One region of the Bacillus sp. 41-22 genome, then DNA from elsewhere that is predicted to be linked to it. Evidence: riboswitches for the same ligand, from Rfam matches in the RefSeq annotation. Region 1 holds a riboswitch; each other region holds the start of a gene.
What was found. Region 1 has a riboswitch for S-adenosylmethionine ahead of LCF45_RS01100 (peptide ABC transporter substrate-binding protein). Riboswitches for the same ligand answer to the same signal wherever they lie in the genome.
Positions count from the first base shown of each region.

Region 2: linked by a shared signal. The riboswitch ahead of LCF45_RS16120 (hypothetical protein) and the one ahead of LCF45_RS01100 (peptide ABC transporter substrate-binding protein) in region 1 are both predicted to bind S-adenosylmethionine.
Region 3: linked by a shared signal. The riboswitch ahead of LCF45_RS26550 (bifunctional O-acetylhomoserine aminocarboxypropyltransferase/cysteine synthase) and the one ahead of LCF45_RS01100 (peptide ABC transporter substrate-binding protein) in region 1 are both predicted to bind S-adenosylmethionine.
Region 4: linked by a shared signal. The riboswitch ahead of metK (methionine adenosyltransferase) and the one ahead of LCF45_RS01100 (peptide ABC transporter substrate-binding protein) in region 1 are both predicted to bind S-adenosylmethionine.

Region 1 covers NZ_CP084035.1:189,909-194,304, forward strand. The annotation lists gene LCF45_RS01095 (peptide ABC transporter substrate-binding protein) at 1-449, opposite strand, end outside; gene LCF45_RS01100 (peptide ABC transporter substrate-binding protein) at 955-2,595, opposite strand; SAM riboswitch class I at 2,731-2,835, opposite strand; gene LCF45_RS01105 (aldo/keto reductase) at 2,989-3,822, opposite strand; gene proC (pyrroline-5-carboxylate reductase) at 3,824-4,396, opposite strand, start outside.
Region 2 covers NZ_CP084035.1:3,152,233-3,156,628, reverse strand. The annotation lists gene LCF45_RS16135 (ECF transporter S component) at 1-114, shown strand, start outside; gene LCF45_RS16130 (YwiC-like family protein) at 299-1,021, shown strand; gene LCF45_RS16125 (hypothetical protein) at 1,053-1,244, opposite strand; SAM riboswitch class I at 1,366-1,464, shown strand; gene LCF45_RS16120 (hypothetical protein) at 1,503-1,823, shown strand; gene LCF45_RS16115 (SWIM zinc finger family protein) at 2,029-2,466, shown strand; partial or broken gene LCF45_RS16110 (NAD(P)H-dependent oxidoreductase) at 2,489-3,064, shown strand; gene LCF45_RS16105 (hypothetical protein) at 3,061-3,414, shown strand; gene LCF45_RS16100 (short-chain fatty acid transporter) at 3,455-4,396, opposite strand, start outside.
Region 3 covers NZ_CP084035.1:5,162,686-5,167,081, reverse strand. The annotation lists gene LCF45_RS26555 (chloride channel protein) at 1-1,192, opposite strand, end outside; SAM riboswitch class I at 1,512-1,616, shown strand; gene LCF45_RS26550 (bifunctional O-acetylhomoserine aminocarboxypropyltransferase/cysteine synthase) at 1,851-3,149, shown strand; gene metA (homoserine O-acetyltransferase MetA) at 3,133-4,038, shown strand; gene LCF45_RS26540 (homoserine dehydrogenase) at 4,180-4,396, shown strand, end outside.
Region 4 covers NZ_CP084035.1:4,570,704-4,575,099, forward strand. The annotation lists gene LCF45_RS23455 (molybdenum cofactor guanylyltransferase) at 1-73, opposite strand, end outside; gene LCF45_RS23460 (MogA/MoaB family molybdenum cofactor biosynthesis protein) at 70-579, opposite strand; gene LCF45_RS23465 (hypothetical protein) at 818-997, shown strand; gene LCF45_RS23470 (hypothetical protein) at 1,004-1,186, shown strand; gene metK (methionine adenosyltransferase) at 1,378-2,577, opposite strand; SAM riboswitch class I at 2,747-2,868, opposite strand; gene pckA (phosphoenolpyruvate carboxykinase (ATP)) at 3,097-4,396, shown strand, end outside.

The sequences.
Region 1 (4,396 bases):
TGTTTCGCATTTTTTATATCAAAGAATAAGAATGCATATTCAGCAGCTGTTTCAGGGTTAACGGCACGTTGCCAAGCGAAAATAAAATCTTTTGCTGTAACAGGAGTACCGTTTGACCATTTTGAATCACGAAGATGGAAAGTATACTTTGTTTTATCTGGACTAATGTCAACCGATTCAGCAACACCAGGGATCGGTTTATTATCTTCTCCTATAGCATATAAACCTTCAAAAACATTTCTCATTACATTCATGGATTCCCCATCCGTCGCTTTTGCAACATCCATTGTTGGAATTTCTGAAGCAAATGATAAGTTAATCGCTTGTTTATCAGGTGCTTTATCGTTCGCTTTTGCTCCGCCTGCATTATCTTTATTTCCCCCGCAAGCAGTTAGTAGTAGACTTGCCCCTAAAACAGATGCAACAACAGGTACAACTTTTTTCTTCATTGTTCTTTCCTCCCTAAATGTGTTGTTCGTAACGTCATAATGTCCATGTCTTGAAGTGTAGCTATAGAAGGAGAGAAAACCTATTATAAATATGTGTATATAGGTAATCAGGTATTCTATATGTATATACATGTTGAGCTATAATCTATCGTTATATGTTTCAACTTAGTAGACATTACATTTTGATGATAAAATATTTTGTTTCTTTGATTATTTAGAATATTAACACTGGAAAGAACTATATGTCAATAATAAAAAGTGGAGTGTTAATTTCTTGGAATAATATATTGAAAAAGCAGAGTTCCTCATATTAGGGAATCTGCTTTTAATATATTTTGCTAAAAAAACAATGGGGGTGGGTGAGAACACGATGATCTAAGTTGCATTTTATCCCGCATTAACGGGCAGTAAGATCCTCGCCTCAAAATTCAGTGAAAGCAAAGAAGTTAGGGGGGATCAACTGCCCGTAAAAGCCCGATTGGTGAGGGCTGATTAAAGTTTCACTTTATTTTTCAATTTTTGCCCATTTGAAGTTTAATTGACCTGCAAAGTCTACTTGCACAATGCCTTTCACATAAGAACGCTCTAAATAAGATTCTCCTTTTTGGTAAAGAGGAGCGATAACAGAGTCCTTAAATAAGATTTTTTCTGATGCTAGTAACGCTTCCCAGCGAGCTTTTTCATCACCAGCCAAAGTAGTTTTAACTTTTTCAATTGTCTCATCAAACTCTTTATTAGAGTAATGATCTAAATTGTAAGGGTTATTCGTCGTAAATAGTTCAAGGAATGTAATTGGATCAGCAAAGTCAGGGCTCCAACCGTCAATTCCAATCTCGTAGTCACCTTTTAATAAGAGTGAAACTTGTTGTTTACGTGGTTGCGGTTTTATATTTACCGTTAAGCCATCTAAATTCTTTTCTAGTTGTCCTTTTAGGAACTCACCAGTTTTCTTCTCAAGGTCACCATCACTTGTTAATAATTCTAATGTTATCTTTTCAGAACCAAGTTCTTTTTTTGCTTTCTTCCATAATTCTTGTGCAGATGTTGTATCAACTTTTGTTAAATCGCCGTTTGCAGTACGGAAGTCTTTTCCATCAGGCCCTTTTGCAAAGTTTTTCGGCACGAGACTAAAGGTTGGTGTAGAGCCATCATTTAATAACGTATTTACAAAAGATTTTCGATCAATTGTTTGATCGATTGCTTGGCGTGCAGAAACGTTTTGAAGTACTTTGTTTTGCTGATTCATACGTAAAAACTGTACCCCTACGTTCGGACGTTCTTTAAAGTTAGCATCCTTTTTATATTTATCAACGAAGTCAGATGTTAGTTTTATACGGTCTAATTGTTTGGATTCGAATAAATTTACTTCTGTTGATTTCTCTTTCACAACGTTGAAATTGATTTCTTCGAGTTTGACATTATCTTTATCCCAATAGGTAGGGTTTTTCTTAAATTTAAAGCTTTGTTCATGCTTCCAATCGCTTAGTGTAAAAGCTCCGTTGTACAAGATTTTGTTATCTTCTAAAGCGTACTTATCACCTTGTGCTTTAAAGAATTCCTCGTTGATTGGTAGAAATGTTGGGAACGCCGTTAAGCTAATAAAATACGGAACAGGGCGCTCTAATTCTACTTCAAACGTATGGTCATCAACTGCTTTTATACCAAGTTGATCGGATGGGAGTTCTTTGCTATTAATTTTTTTAGCGTTTTTAATATCCAGGAATAAAAAAGCATATTCAGAAGCTGTTGCTGGATCGACAGCTCTTTGCCAAGCGAAGACAAAATCTTTCGCTGTTACAGGTGTGCCGTTCGACCATTTTGAATCTCGTAAATGGAATGTGTATTTCGTTTTATCAGCACTTACTTCATGAGATTTCGCAACGCCAGGAACAGGTTTATTACCTTCACCAAGATTGTATAAACCTTCAAATACGTTTCTCATTACTTGACCAGAATCAGTATCTGTAGCACGAGCCGTATCCATTGTTCGAATCTCAGTAGGAGAAGATAAGTTTAAAACTTGCTTACTAGGTGCCTCATCTTTTGCATTTGCTCCGCTCGCTTCGTTTTTATAACTACCGCAACCAGATAATAAAATACTTACTCCTACAACTGATGCAATACCGGGTACAAACTTCTTTTTCATTTGATTTTCCTCCTAAATAGTTAATAAGATTGGATGATGATGAGGGAAATGAAAAACAAAAAATCCCTCTTTTCGTATTGAGAAAGAGGGATTTTTACGTACAAGTTATGCACCCGTATATAAACGAAGTCCCTCATTCTATCTTTCAAGCACAAAGCTTGCAGGAAGTGGCACAGTATTCAAAATGAACCTGCTGCCGAGGTTTCAAAGGGCCAGTCCCTCCACCTCTCTTGATACAATGAGTAAACAAATAAATTTTATTAATTTTTGTGTTTCTTTGATAATTCAAAATCTTACACCTTAGATAATGAAGTGTCAATCAAATGGGATATAGTTTGAATTTTCAGTTTTATTTTTTTAAAAAAACCACTGCATATGGCAGTGGTTTCCCTACTAGAAGTTAAAGTTATCTGGATCTGGACCAACGCGATGATTTTCATTTAAAGCTTGAATTGCTTTCATATCATCCGAGCTTAATTCAAAGTCAAAGATGTTTGCATTTTCAATAATGCGGTGTTCTTTAATAGACTTAGGGATTGTTACAACTTCATTTTGTAGATCCCAACGTAAAATAACTTGTGCAGTCGATTTATTATATTTCGTAGCGATTTCTTGTAATGTTGGGTGATTAAGTAGCTGCCCCTGCATTAATGGTGACCAAGCTTCAAGCTGGATGTTATGTTCTTTACAGAAGGCATGTAATTCTTCTTGTGCTAAACGTGGGTGGTATTCCACTTGGTTAACCATTGGTTTAATTTCTGCAATTTCAAATACGTCTTGCAAATGGTGAATATGGAAATTACTCACACCGATAGCACGAACACGACCATCTTTATAAAGCTGCTCTAAAGCTTTCCATGATTCAGTGTATTTTCCTTTTACAGGCCAATGTACTAAATATAGATCTAAATATTCCAGACCTAATTTTTCTAATGTAGTTTCAAATGCTTGTAGTGTTGACTCGTAACCTTGATCACTATTCCACACTTTTGAAGTGATGAATAACTCTTCACGAGGAATACCAGATTCTTGAATTGCCTGTCCAACGCCTTCTTCGTTTTTATATATCGCAGCAGTATCGATACTACGGTATCCATTTTTTATAGCTGCTTTTACAGAATCAATTACTTCTGTACCATCTTCAACTTTAAAAACACCCAAGCCGAACCAAGGCATTTTCACGCCGTTATGTAATGTTGTATAGTCGTTTAAACTTGTTAAAGTCATATTAATTCCCCCTAGCTTTTTTATTGGTCGCTTCAACTGCTTGTTGAATGACTTCTGAAAAATTATTTTCATATAGAACTTTTAAGCCTTCAGCCGTTGAGCCTCCTGGTGTTGTTACTTGTTCGCGGAGCATAGCTGGATCCTGATTTTGCTGGAGCATAGCGGCAGAGCCAGCAATCATTTGAATGACAAGGTGTTTTGCTGTTTCCTCATCAATCCCATAGCTTTTCGTTGCTTCAATTAAACCTTCAGCAAAGTGATAGAGAAAAGCGGGTGCACTACCAGTAACTGCGGTAAGTTGGTGAACTTCCTCTTCGGTACAAAACTGTGAGGTACCGATACCTTTTAAAAGAAGTTGTAACGTTTCTTGATGTGTTTCATCTACAGAATGTCCCGTCGTATATAAGGAGATAGACTTTCCAATCCCAGCAGCTGTATTTGGCATAATCCAAGCAACAGGTGTCCCTTGGGGAAGTCTTTCTTCTAGATAAGATGGTCCGATTCCGGCAGCAACTGTCACGACAAATTGATTAGTTAGAAGAGGGGATAGATCCGCTAATAGCTGTTCATGTGC
Region 2 (4,396 bases), 2.3 Mb from region 1:
AGTCACGCGATATCGAATGTTATTTTCCTTCTGCTATTTAGTACGTCATGGATTACGATCCTCACAAGATTTAAAAAGAAATACGGTATATTAGATGAGCATAACGTGACATAGAAAAGCATACTCATATAAGGTAGGGTCGCGACTTACATATTCGTTTGCCTCTTTCATGCTTCTTACATATTGTAAGGAGCATTTTTTATTGTCAAAAAATAGATTCAATATATGTCCGTTATTATATGAATTTATTTGTATAATAGTAGGTGAGAACTATTTTCAAGAGGGAGGTGTATAGTTAATGAAGTTAGTTATTCCGAAGCAACATGGAGCATGGGCGATGCTTGTCATACCATTTCTATTAAGTGTATTACTTGGTAAACCTACTTTTTATCATATCCCATTGTTTTTAGCCTGGTTCTTTATCTATCTAGCTACTTATCCATTTCTCATGTACATAAGGCAAAGACGAAAAAAAGAATTTCTACACGCTGCAATTATTTATTTTATCATTGCATTTGTATTTGGGATGATTTCTTTATTATATGAATGGCGAATTCTTTTATTCGCAGTATTAATGATTCCATTGTTTATTGTAAATATGTATTACGCTCGTCAAAAAAATGAACGAGCATTACTAAATGATGTTTGTGCGATTATAGTGTTTTGTATAGGTGGTTTAATCAGTTATTATTTCTCCGTGAAATTCATAGATAAAACAGCATTATTCATTGCGCTTATTTCATTTCTATATTTTTTAGGAAGTACGTTTTATGTAAAAACGATGATTCGTGAAAAAAATAATCCGAAGTATCGTTTTATATCTTGGGGATACCATATTGTATTAACGGTAATTGTATTTGCTATAAATCCATGGTGTTCACTCATATTTGTACCAAGTGTAATTCGGGCCATTATGTTGTATGGCAAAAAGATTTCTATATTAAAAGTAGGGATTTTAGAAATTGTTAATTCTGTATATTTTTTAATAATAACGGTAATAATGATGAAGTATGCCATTTGAAAAAAACTTCCCATCTTTTGATGGGAAGTTTTCATTCTTGTTCTAAAATGTGAACGGTGTAATCGCAACGTTGAAGAGCTTGCTCTACAGCGTAAAGGGATTGTTCAATACGTGCGCGATTAAAATCTTCTTCAACAGTTTGTAATGCATCTTCTAAACAATGTTTCGCTTCTTGTAAGGAATGAAAAGAATCTTGTACGTATCCACGAGCATTCTTTTTCAAAGTAGTAGCCTCCTTTTGTACATCTTTTTGTAGTATGAACAATAAAGAAGAAAATATAATTTTTTATATTTATTTGACAATTATAATAAAATTACGTATAGTTAAATTTAAAGTGAATATTTTCTTATCCAGAGAGGTGGAGGGACTGGCCCGATGAAACCCAGCAACCGCGATGCAGGTGCTAATTCCAGCAGAACATATTTGTTCTGGGAGATAAGACGAAGATATACGTAACTTCTTCTTATCGGAGAGGTTTTTTTGTTGCAAAAAAACCGATTACGAAAACATATAATAAGAAGAAAGGGGTTGCGAAGTACTGTGACACTCGAAAAATACGTAAAACTGCGTAGTACAGTTTATGAATATATGATAGAGCAAGATAAGCCAATATCATTGTTAGATATTCAAGAACATATCGTTTCGCATCATGAAGGAAAATTCACTAAAAAAATGTTACATCAATTTTATTTATCAAGACTATTAGATGAACTCAAACTGGATGGGAAAATTACTTTAGCTGATGATGAATATCGCTATGCTGAAAAAGGGGTATTTTATAAGGCGGGAAAAGGGAGCTGAGCTCTCTTTTTTTTGAAGTATGTAGAGTAAAAGACTGCTAAAGCAGCCTGATACAAGGGAATGGTGTTGAGTGTGTAGTGTCAAAGATTGAATGTGCCTGAAAGAGGCACTTCATATCGGCTGCAAATGAAAAGAGACACCTCCGCCGAATAGGTGTCAGTCGTTTTGTCACGTAGACTCGCTACTTGACAGTTATTAGAATAACATGCAGGATTTTGGAAGTCAAAAGGGAATTAGAGGAAGAGGTGTTGTGATGTATGCATACTTATTAAAAGATATAATGAAATGGATTCCAAAGTACATTATAGATAGAGGATATGAATATTATGAAGAGGGACATGTAGAAGATGTTGAAATACACGACAAGAAAGTATTTGCTTTCGTTACTGGAAATGCAGGGAATTATGAAGTGATTATTGATCTTGAAGATTTTGCAGAAAGTAGCTGCGAGTGTCCTTATGAAAATTATTGTAAACATATGGCGGCAGTTGTGTATGAAATTCAAGGTACTGGTGAGAGTACAGTTAAAGAGCAATTGAAAGGTTTAGAAAAAGAAGAGCTACTAACAGTATTAAATCGTTTGTTACAAAGTTCGAAAAATGTGCAAATTGTAGAGAAGATGTTAAAGAAGGGGAAACTTTAACTAAAGAGGGAGTTGTTTTGTAGTGAACGTACTAATTATATACGCTCATCCTAATCCTTCAAGCTTTAATGGGGCAATTTTAGAGCATGTGCAAAAAGGACTTGAGGAAACAAATCATTCTGTTACGCTACTTGATTTATATAAAGAACAATTTGATCCAGTGCTTGTATTTAATGGAGAGAAGAAAAGACGTGATTTACTAAATGAAGAAGAGACGAAGCGATATAGAGAATTAGTGCAGAAAGCGGATATTCTTCTTTTCATATATCCGATATGGTGGTGGAGCATGCCTGCTATTTTAAAAGGATTTATCGATCGTATTTTTATAGCTGGATTTGCTTATAAATATGAAGGAGCTTTACCGAAAGGGTTATTGAAAGGAAAGAAGGCGTGGGTTATTAATACGTTAGACTCACCGTTATGGTACGTGTCCCTATTATATTGATCAGCGGATTGGATTATGATGAAAAGAGGGGTTTTACGTTTTTGTGGTATTCGCGATATAAAACGTTCTACTTTTCAATCTGTGAAAACGAGTAAAGTAACGAAGCGTGAAAAATGGCTGTTACAAATAGAAGAAGCGGCTCGTACATTATGAATGAAATCGATCGTATTATAAAGTGTTGCAATTATGATGACGAACTTTTGCGTACGTATATTAATTGTTTAGTCCAATTGAAGAAATACAGTGAAACGTTTCAACAAATTCAAATACAATTAAGAAATGATTATTTAATAAGAGGGATTTGTGAAAGAGAAGTTGATGAGGTGATAAAGGGAAGTAAAGAATATGAAACATATTTTCTTCCTAAAGTATTGCAGTGGAATTTCCTTAAGAACAATCCTCATATGATTGAAAAAGTATGTGAAGATTTGTTTACATATGAAGCATTAAATCATGCAGAGGTAGAGTGGAGAAAGGTAATAAGCTGTATAGATAATGAATGATTTATTATATAAAAAAGCTAGTATAAAACTAGCTTTTCGTTTAAATAAATAAGAAACATAGACTAATGATAAATCCTGCATATAGTAAGTTAACAACACAAAATCCCATAATATCACGCGCGCTTAAACCAGCTATCGCTAATGCCGGTAATGCCCAGAAAGGTTGAATTAAATTTGTCCAAGCATCGCCCCATGCAATTGCCATCGCTGTTTTCGCGGCAGGTACACCAAGTTCAGCGCCAGCTGGAATCATAATTGGTGCTTGCACTGCCCATTGACCGCCTCCAGATGGAACGAAAATATTTACAATGCCAGCACTTAAAAATGTAAAGAGCGGGAATGTGGTTTCATTTGAAATACTAATAAAGAAAGTAGAAATAGCTCCTCCAAGCGAAAGACCTTCACTATTTACTCCAATCATCATCCCCATAATTCCAGCATAGAACGGAAACTGAAGTAAAATACCTGAAGCACTCTTAGTTGAGTCAGAGAAAGCGCGAATATATTGAATCGGAGTACGGTGGAAAATAAGACCGGCAATTAATAACATAAAAATAACGATATCAAGTGTAAGGTTAAAGCCTTTCGTACTAAAATAGTTAAAAATATAAATAAGACCTAATAATCCGATGCAAAGTGTAATAATCATACTATTTTCCATTTTTTCAGCGAACGTATTGTTCCCTACTTCTTGAGCGGCAGCTTCTTCATGGAATACGCTAGGATCTACAGTAATTGTATGCTTTTCATCTGGATGCATGGCCCGGTTAATGAGAGGCATCGTAACGAGAAAAATAATAACTGGCACGAGTGCGTATGGTGAGAATAACGTTTCTGTTATTGGAATCGCTTCTTTAATACTTCCAGCTGTCGTTTTAATTAACGTTTCGCCGCCAGTTGCTAACGTAAGAGGGATAGAAGCAGACAGACCTGCATGCCAAATGAGAAATCCAGAGTAGGAAGAAGCAATTGCTAACCTATA
Region 3 (4,396 bases), 290 kb from region 1:
CATTCCCAATCGCTGCTGCCCCGAGCATCGGTAATAATAAATTGAGCGGGAAAAACATGAGTAATAGTAATGTTATAGCTATTGGTTTTCTTAATGCATAGCTTGAAATAGCTGTCGTGACGATGGCTACAGAAGCTATTGGATCTATAGGGATAATAGAAGCTATAGCATATCCGATACTTGATCCAGCAAATATAATTGGGAAAATATGTCCGCCGCGCCAACCCGTATTTAAACAAACGGCAGTAAGACATAATTTTAAAACTCCTGAAAGAAGTAGTACCCAAAAGGATAAATGGCTCCATTCAACGACTAAATCTTTTAATTGATGTTCCCCTGAAAATAACGTGTACGGGAGAAAAGTTCCTGTAACCCCTAATAAAATACCGCCTATAATTCCAAGTGATACCTTGTATTCCCTGAAGGGGTGGATTAATTTCTCTAATGTGAATTCTAATTTGAAGTAAAAGAAACCAACTATAGCACCAATGCTAGCAAGTGGTAGAAAGGCGATCCATTCATTAAGAGCAAGAGACCCTTCCCCAAAATCAACAATAAAGGATCCACGATTATCGAGTTTACTAAGCAATAAATAAACGGAAAAACCAGCAAAAGTGGTAGCTAAATATACGATTGCTTTTTTTCCTTTCGAAAATTCATTAATTTGCTTATCCTCATTTTCATTGGGAGCTAAATAACCGAATAATGGTGCATTAAAAATAACACTTAAAGTGGCACCAATTCCAACCTCTGTTAGTTCATTCATTCCCTTTAAAGCAAATTTAAAGCGATCTCCTACCCATGTACAAAGTCCACCGATAATTCCAACAAGTGCAGCTTCTGGTCCTAAACTAGCTCCAAATATTAAAACGATAATCGCAGTTAAAGTAGCTTTATGTACAAAACGGTATTCAATTCTACCTGTTTTTTTATATTCAGCCATCACTTCCGGCATAAGACGTGGATATGTACCGAAGTATTTTTGTGTTAAACCAACGAGGATACCACCGATGATTGTTACACAAATGGTGTAATAAGGGGGAGAAGAGAAAAGAGTAGGTAAGTATCCCCAAATAAAGTGAATTCCGATATTTATTGTGACTAAAAATGACCAGACCGTGACTCCTACTATAGAGCCTAAAAGAATGCCATATAGGACGAGTATATGGTGCATGTCTTTTTTATTTTTCATGTTCTACCTCCGTTATGTAAGTTTTCATGTAGAAAAGATTAAATATGCTAGTGTGAAATGAATTGAATATATATAGTATCTTTTTGAGAGGGTGGCTTATTCAATATATTGGGATCTCATGAAAATTTGAAACCAACGCGGTTAAACCACCTATTTAATTCTATATATGGATTGGAGTTTTTAAAAGGTCTTTTTCAAATGAATATGGAATATATTTCTTTTATTGTTTGTATTAAATTCCTTGCATTTAATTTAGAACATTCAGAAAAACTATTTGACATCAGGAAATTATTGCTATAAAATCAACGGTAATTGCATAGTCTTATCAAGAAAAGGTGGAGGGACAGGCCCGATGAAACCTTGGCAACAGCCGTATAACGGAATTGTGCCAAATCCTGCAGGTAATAATCCTGAGAGATAAGAAAGAGCCTTAGAGCGTGTTTTCAAACTGCTCCTTTCTTGTTTTCAGGGAAGGGGCAGTTTTTTATTTTGGATAAAGTGAAACTTTAATCAGTGGGGGTTTTGCCCCTCCCCCGCTAATTATTAGCCTTCATCAATCGGGCAGTTATCTCCCGCCTAACTTCCTCGCATTTGCCGAATTTGGAGGTGGGAGTCTTACTACCCGCAAATAGCGGGAGAAAAGAAAGGAGAATGAGAGATGGGAGAGTCATGGGGGAAAGGAACGATTTGTGTGCAAGGTGGCTATACGCCAAAAAATGGTGAACCGCGTGTTTTGCCACTTTATCAAAGTACAACGTATAAATACGATACGTCAGATGATTTAGCGGCACTATTTAATTTAGAGGCAGAAGGATATATATATACGCGTATTGGAAATCCTACTCTAGCTGCATTTGAGCAGAAGTTATCAGATTTAGAAGGCGGTGTAGGGGCTGTTGCAACAGCTTCTGGGCAGGCAGCCATTATGCTTGCGGTTTTAAATATTTGCAGTAGTGGAGACCATTTGCTTTGTTCTTCAACTGTTTACGGAGGAACGTTTAATTTATTTGGAGTGAGTTTGCGAAAGCTGGGCATAGATGTTACGTTCTTTAATCCTAATTTAACGGCAGATGAAATTGCGGCACTTGCTAATGATAAGACAAAACTCGTTTATGCAGAGTCGTTAGGAAATCCAGCAATGAACGTTTTGAATTTCAAAGAACTTTCAGCAGCAGCAAAAGAATTAGAAGTACCTTTTATCGTTGATAATACATTAGCGACGCCTTATTTATGCCAGGCGTTTGAACATGGGGCAAATATCATTGTCCATTCTACAACGAAATATATTGATGGCCATGCAAGTTCTCTAGGCGGGATTGTAATAGATGGAGGGAACTTCGATTGGACAAATGGAAAATACCCTGAGCTTGTCGAACCTGACCCGAGTTATCATGGCGTAAGCTATGTTCAAAATTTTGGAGCAGCAGCGTATATTGTGAAAGCACGCGTTCAGTTATTAAGAGACTACGGAAACTGTATGAGCCCATTCAATGCATATATTAGCAACATTGGCCTGGAAACATTGCATTTACGAATGGAGCGTCATAGTGAAAATGCTCTCGAAGTTGCTAAGTGGCTTGCTAATCATGATCGCATTGAATGGGTGAATTATCCAGGATTAGATAGTAATGAAAATTACTCGTTAGCACAAAAGTATTTGAAAAAAGGTGCTAGTGGAGTTTTAACATTTGGTATTAAGGGCGGATTAGAAGCAGCAAAAGAATTTATCGCAAATGTAAAGCTTGCAACTCTTGTAACGCATGTAGCTGATGCAAGAACTTGTGTAATACATCCTGCTAGTACGACGCACAGACAATTAAGCGCAGAAAATCAGCGTTTAGCTGGCGTTACATCTGATTTAATCCGTTTATCGGTCGGTATAGAAGATGTTTCTGATATTATTGCAGATTTAGAAGCGGCGCTAGTCGGAGGCAAACAACATGCCGATCATAATTGATAAAGATTTACCAGCTCGCAAAGTATTGCAGAAGGAAAATATTTTTGTAATGACGAAGGAGCGAGCAGTAACACAAGATATACGTGCTTTGAAAATTGCTATATTAAATTTAATGCCCACAAAGCAAGAAACAGAGGCGCAATTACTTCGTTTAATTGGAAATACGCCGTTGCAATTAGATGTGCATTTACTTCATATGGAATCGCATCTGTCTCGCAATGTAGCGCAGGACCATTTAACGAGCTTCTATAAAACATTTCGTGATATTGAGGATGAAAAATTTGATGGACTCATTATTACAGGAGCACCAGTTGAAACTCTTTCTTTTGAAGAGGTAGATTATTGGGAAGAGCTTGGACGTATTATGGAGTATTCAAAAACGAATGTAACATCTACGCTTCATATTTGCTGGGGGGCACAAGCAGGTTTGTATTATCACTATGGTGTGCCGAAGTATCCTCTTGCGGAAAAAATGTTTGGTGTATTTGAACATGAGGTTCGCGAGCAACATGTGAAATTGTTACAAGGGTTTGATGAAGTGTTTTTTGCTCCGCATTCTCGTCATACAGAAGTAAGAGAGAGTGATATTGAAAAGGTGAAAGAATTAACGTTATTAGCCAATTCTGAAGAAGCAGGTGTTCATCTTGCTATTGGGCAAGAGGGAAGGCAAGTTTTCGCACTCGGACATAGTGAATACAGTTGTGATACGTTAAAGCAAGAATACGAACGGGACTGCCAAAGAGGGTTAAATATTGATGTGCCAAAAAATTATTTTAAACATAATAATCCAGATGAGAAGCCACTTGTTAGGTGGAGGAGTCATGGGAATTTATTATTCTCTAATTGGCTGAATTATTATGTGTATCAAGAAACCCCTTATATATTGTAAATAATGATTGTATAACACGTGGTAGCGTTTTATTTGTAAAGATTAACCTTTATTTTTCTTAATATTCAAAATACATTGTTTTTCAGATTTTTTGTCTATATAATGGCATCTAAACACAATTTTTGAGGGGTGGACAGTATTATGAAAGACATTCAAGTGGGGTTATTAGGTCTTGGGACAGTTGGTAGTGGTGTAGTTCGTATTATTACAGATCATCAAGAACGACTTATACACCAAGTAGGTTGTCCAGTGAAAGTAACGAAAGTATTGGTGCAAAACATTGAGAAAGAGAGAGAAGTAGACGTGCCTTCTACTCTATTAACACAAGATGTGAATGAAATTTTAGATAATCCTAATA
Region 4 (4,396 bases), 880 kb from region 1:
CTACTAACGCTTTCGGCTCACCGAATCGGCTCGACATACCTCCTGCTAATACAATTCCAGCACACTTACTCATTGACGGTGCAACTCAAATGTAATATGACCTAATTCCGGTAAAATTAACTTGTTCATCGCAAGACGAACCGCTCCGCTAGACCCTGGCATCGAAAAGACAACTTTACGCCCGATTGTACCACCGATTGCTCTACTTAACATCGCACTACTTCCGATATCTTCTAAGTAACTTATCATACGGAACAACTCACCAAATCCAACAATTTCTTTATCTAATAACACTGACACTGCCTCAATCGTTACATCACGTTTCGTAATACCAGTTCCGCCATTCGTTAGCACGACATCAACATCTTCCCTATGATAACCAGCTAACACAGCCTGCTGGATACTTTCTTTATCATCTTTCACAATTTCATAAGAGGTCACTTTATGTCCTGCTTCTTTTAATAATTCATGTAATAGTTGTCCGCTCTTATCCGTCTCTTCCGTACGTGTATCGGAAATCGTCACGATTTTGCAGCGCACTTCTTTTGGAGCTTGTTTTTTATGTTCAGTTACACTCATTTTTCATCTTTCCTTTCTTAAAGACTTTTCTTCATTTTATCATACATATCTTTACACAATTATGTATGAAGCCAATGATGCACCGTGATACAATATAAGTATATACGACCACAAAAAGGAAAATATACTTTCTTATACGCCTGGACTACACACCATTAGCTACTCTTTAAATCCCCTTATATTTTCTACATAGTAGATTTCATTTTAAATTACAAAATAATTTGGAGGTTCACTCACTATGGAACTATACAAAAAATTAACAACAACATTCATCCTCTTATTTGTTGCTTCCATCACTGTCGGCTTTTCCTTAAAAGGCGCGATTCCATACGCTACATTAGTGAGTATTATATTCGCAACGCTATTTTTAATGAGCAGTGCTTTTTGCGCAGGAAAAGCGCGTCAACTGAAAGGCTGACCGTCTATGTTCCGTAAGAAACCAATCCTTTGTAAATCATGTGAAAAGGAAATACAAACGTATGAAAAAGCGTGGATTCATATGCCATTTCCGGCAAGTGGTATGACAAATATGAAGAAGTATATTGAGCTAGACGGGGAAGTTTATTGTAGTTCTTGCATTCAAGTAGTAAATAAAGTGAAACTTTAATCAGTGGGGATTTTGTTCTTCCCCACTGATTATTAGTTGAACCAATCGGGCTTTTACGGGCAGTTAGCCTCCTACCTAACTTTTTTGCTTTACAGCCGAATTTTGAGGTGGGAGGCTTACTGCCCGTTAATGCGGGATAAAACCAAATAAAAAAAGCTTTGCGCACACAGCGCAAAGCTTTTTTTCATATATTATAGACCAGCTTGCTCTTTTAAAGTAGCTGCTTTGTCTGTACGTTCCCATGTAAGATCTACATCAGTACGTCCGAAGTGGCCGTAAGCTGCTGTTTGTTTGTAAATTGGGCGACGTAAGTCTAGCATTTTAATAATACCAGCTGGGCGAAGATCGAAGTTGTTACGAACTAGTTCTACTAATACGTCTTCAGATACTTTACCAGTGCCTAATGTATCAACTGAAATTGATACTGGTTGTGCTACGCCAATTGCGTATGCAAGTTGTACTTCTGCTTTGTCAGCAAGACCAGCTGCTACGATGTTTTTCGCAACATAACGAGCTGCATATGCTGCAGAACGGTCAACTTTCGTTGCATCTTTACCAGAGAATGCACCACCGCCATGGCGAGCGTATCCACCGTAAGTATCAACGATGATTTTACGTCCTGTTAAACCAGCATCACCTTGTGGTCCACCAATTACGAAGCGGCCAGTTGGGTTAATGAAGAATTTCGTTTCTCCATCCATTAATTCTGCTGGAACTACAGCTTTAATTACGTACTCTTTTAAATCGCGATCGATTTCTTCCCACGTAACATCTGGATGATGTTGTGTAGAAATTACAATTGTATCCACACGTACAGGTTTACCATTTTCATCATACTCAACTGTAACTTGCGTTTTTCCATCCGGACGTAAGTATGTTAATGTGTCATCTTTACGTACTTCAGTTAAACGACGAGCTAATTTGTGAGCAAGCGAGATTGGAAGTGGCATTAATTCTTGTGTTTCATTACATGCGAAGCCAAACATTAAACCTTGGTCTCCCGCACCAATTGCCTCAATCTCAGCGTCAGTCATTTGACCTTCGCGTGCTTCTAGTGCTTGGTCAACACCCATAGCGATGTCAGCAGATTGCTCATCGATAGATGTTAAAACTGCACAAGTTTCTGCATCGAATCCGTATTTTGCGCGTGTGTAACCAATGCCTTGAATTGTTTCACGAACGATTTTTGGAATATCTACGTAAGTAGAAGTCGTAATTTCCCCCGCTACCAATACTAAACCAGTTGTTACAGTTGTTTCACAAGCTACACGTGCATTTGCGTCCTTTGCTAAGATCGCATCTAAAATTGAATCAGAAATTTGGTCACAAATTTTATCTGGATGTCCTTCAGTTACAGACTCAGATGTGAACAGATGACGTTTTTTTGTCATGTGGTAAACCTCCCTACAGTAATTGTATATATTGTACGGAACTCATCCTTAATTTGCCACAAACTGCGACATACATTTATTCTCCCACACAAGCATACAGAAAAACCTTTCCTACTTAACATAGAGGAAAGGTTTAATTTGCTACTTGCATACTGCTTTTTGCCCTTTGCTCTTATCGTTCGAGACCGTTAGCCTCGCACAGGTTTTAGCACCTATTCACCTGTATTTACCACTACAAATGAGGTTGCTGGGCTTCATCGGGCCTGTCCCTCCGCCAGCTCGGGATAAGAGAGTATCCGTCCCAACCTATACTAAAGAAATGATATTCATTTGTCAATTAATATTCACATTTTCCTGAAAGTTTTTCTCAATACCCATAGAATGAAATATTAATAGGGAAATGATACATTCACACAAACAAAAATAAATAAATAGTATACATTATTTATATAATTGTGTTATACTATTGATGGGGATTACGAGAAATATTTCATTAAATGAAAAGGATGGTATATAAATATGAGTACTGTGAATGTCCAAATTGGTTTACATGAATTATTGAACGGAAGCAATGCACAGATTCAATTAAGTGTTCCGCAATTAGTGGAAAAAGTATTAATGCGAAACGAAGGGAAATTAACTTCTACTGGTGCCGTTTCTGCTTCAACAGGAAAATACACAGGACGTTCTCCTAAGGATAAATTTATTGTGAAGGAAGCATCGGTTGCTGACAAAATTGCTTGGGGAGCCGTGAACCAACCGATCTCTGAAGAACATTTTAATAAATTATATATAAAAGTTTTAGAATACTTAAAAGAAAAAGAAGAGTTATTCATCTTCAAAGGATTTGCTGGCGCTGATCGCAACTATCGCCTACCAATTCAAGTTGTTAACGAATATGCATGGCATAATTTGTTCGTACATCAATTATTTATTCGTCCAAATGAAGAAGAATTAGCAACTCACGAATCAGAGTTCACAATTGTTTCTGCACCAAACTTCAAAGCAGATCCAGCAATTGACGGTACAAATTCTGAAGCATTCATTATGGTTTCATTCGAAAAACGTATCGTACTAATCGGTGGTACAGAATATGCTGGAGAAATGAAAAAATCAATCTTCTCTATTATGAACTTCTTACTACCTGAACAAGACATTCTTTCTATGCACTGCTCTTCAAACGTAGGCGAAGAAGGCGACGTAGCACTATTCTTCGGTTTATCTGGAACAGGCAAAACAACATTATCTGCTGATCCAAACCGTAAATTAATCGGTGACGATGAGCACGGTTGGTCTGATAACGGTGTATTCAATATTGAAGGCGGTTGCTATGCAAAATGTGTAAACCTTTCTCATGAGAAAGAACCACAAATCTTCGATGCAATCAAATTTGGTTCAGTTTTAGAAAACGTTGTCATTGATGGTCAAACACGCATCGCTGACTATAACGATACTACTTTAACAGAAAATACACGTGCTGCATACCCTATGCATGCGATTGACAATATCGTACTGCCAAGTGTTGCAGGACATCCAAATACAATTATTTTCTTAACTGCTGATGCATCTGGCGTATTGCCTCCAATCAGTAAGTTATCAAAAGAGCAAGCTATGTACCATTTCTTAAGCGGTTACACTAGTAAGCTAGCAGGAACAGAGCGCGGTGTTACATCTCCGCAAGCTACATTCTCTACTTGCTTCGGTTCACCGTTCTTACCGCTTGATGCATCTCGTTATGCTGAAATGCTTGGTGAAAAAATCGAGAAACATGATGCGAAAGTATTCTTAGTAAACACTGGCTGGACTGGTGGCGAATACG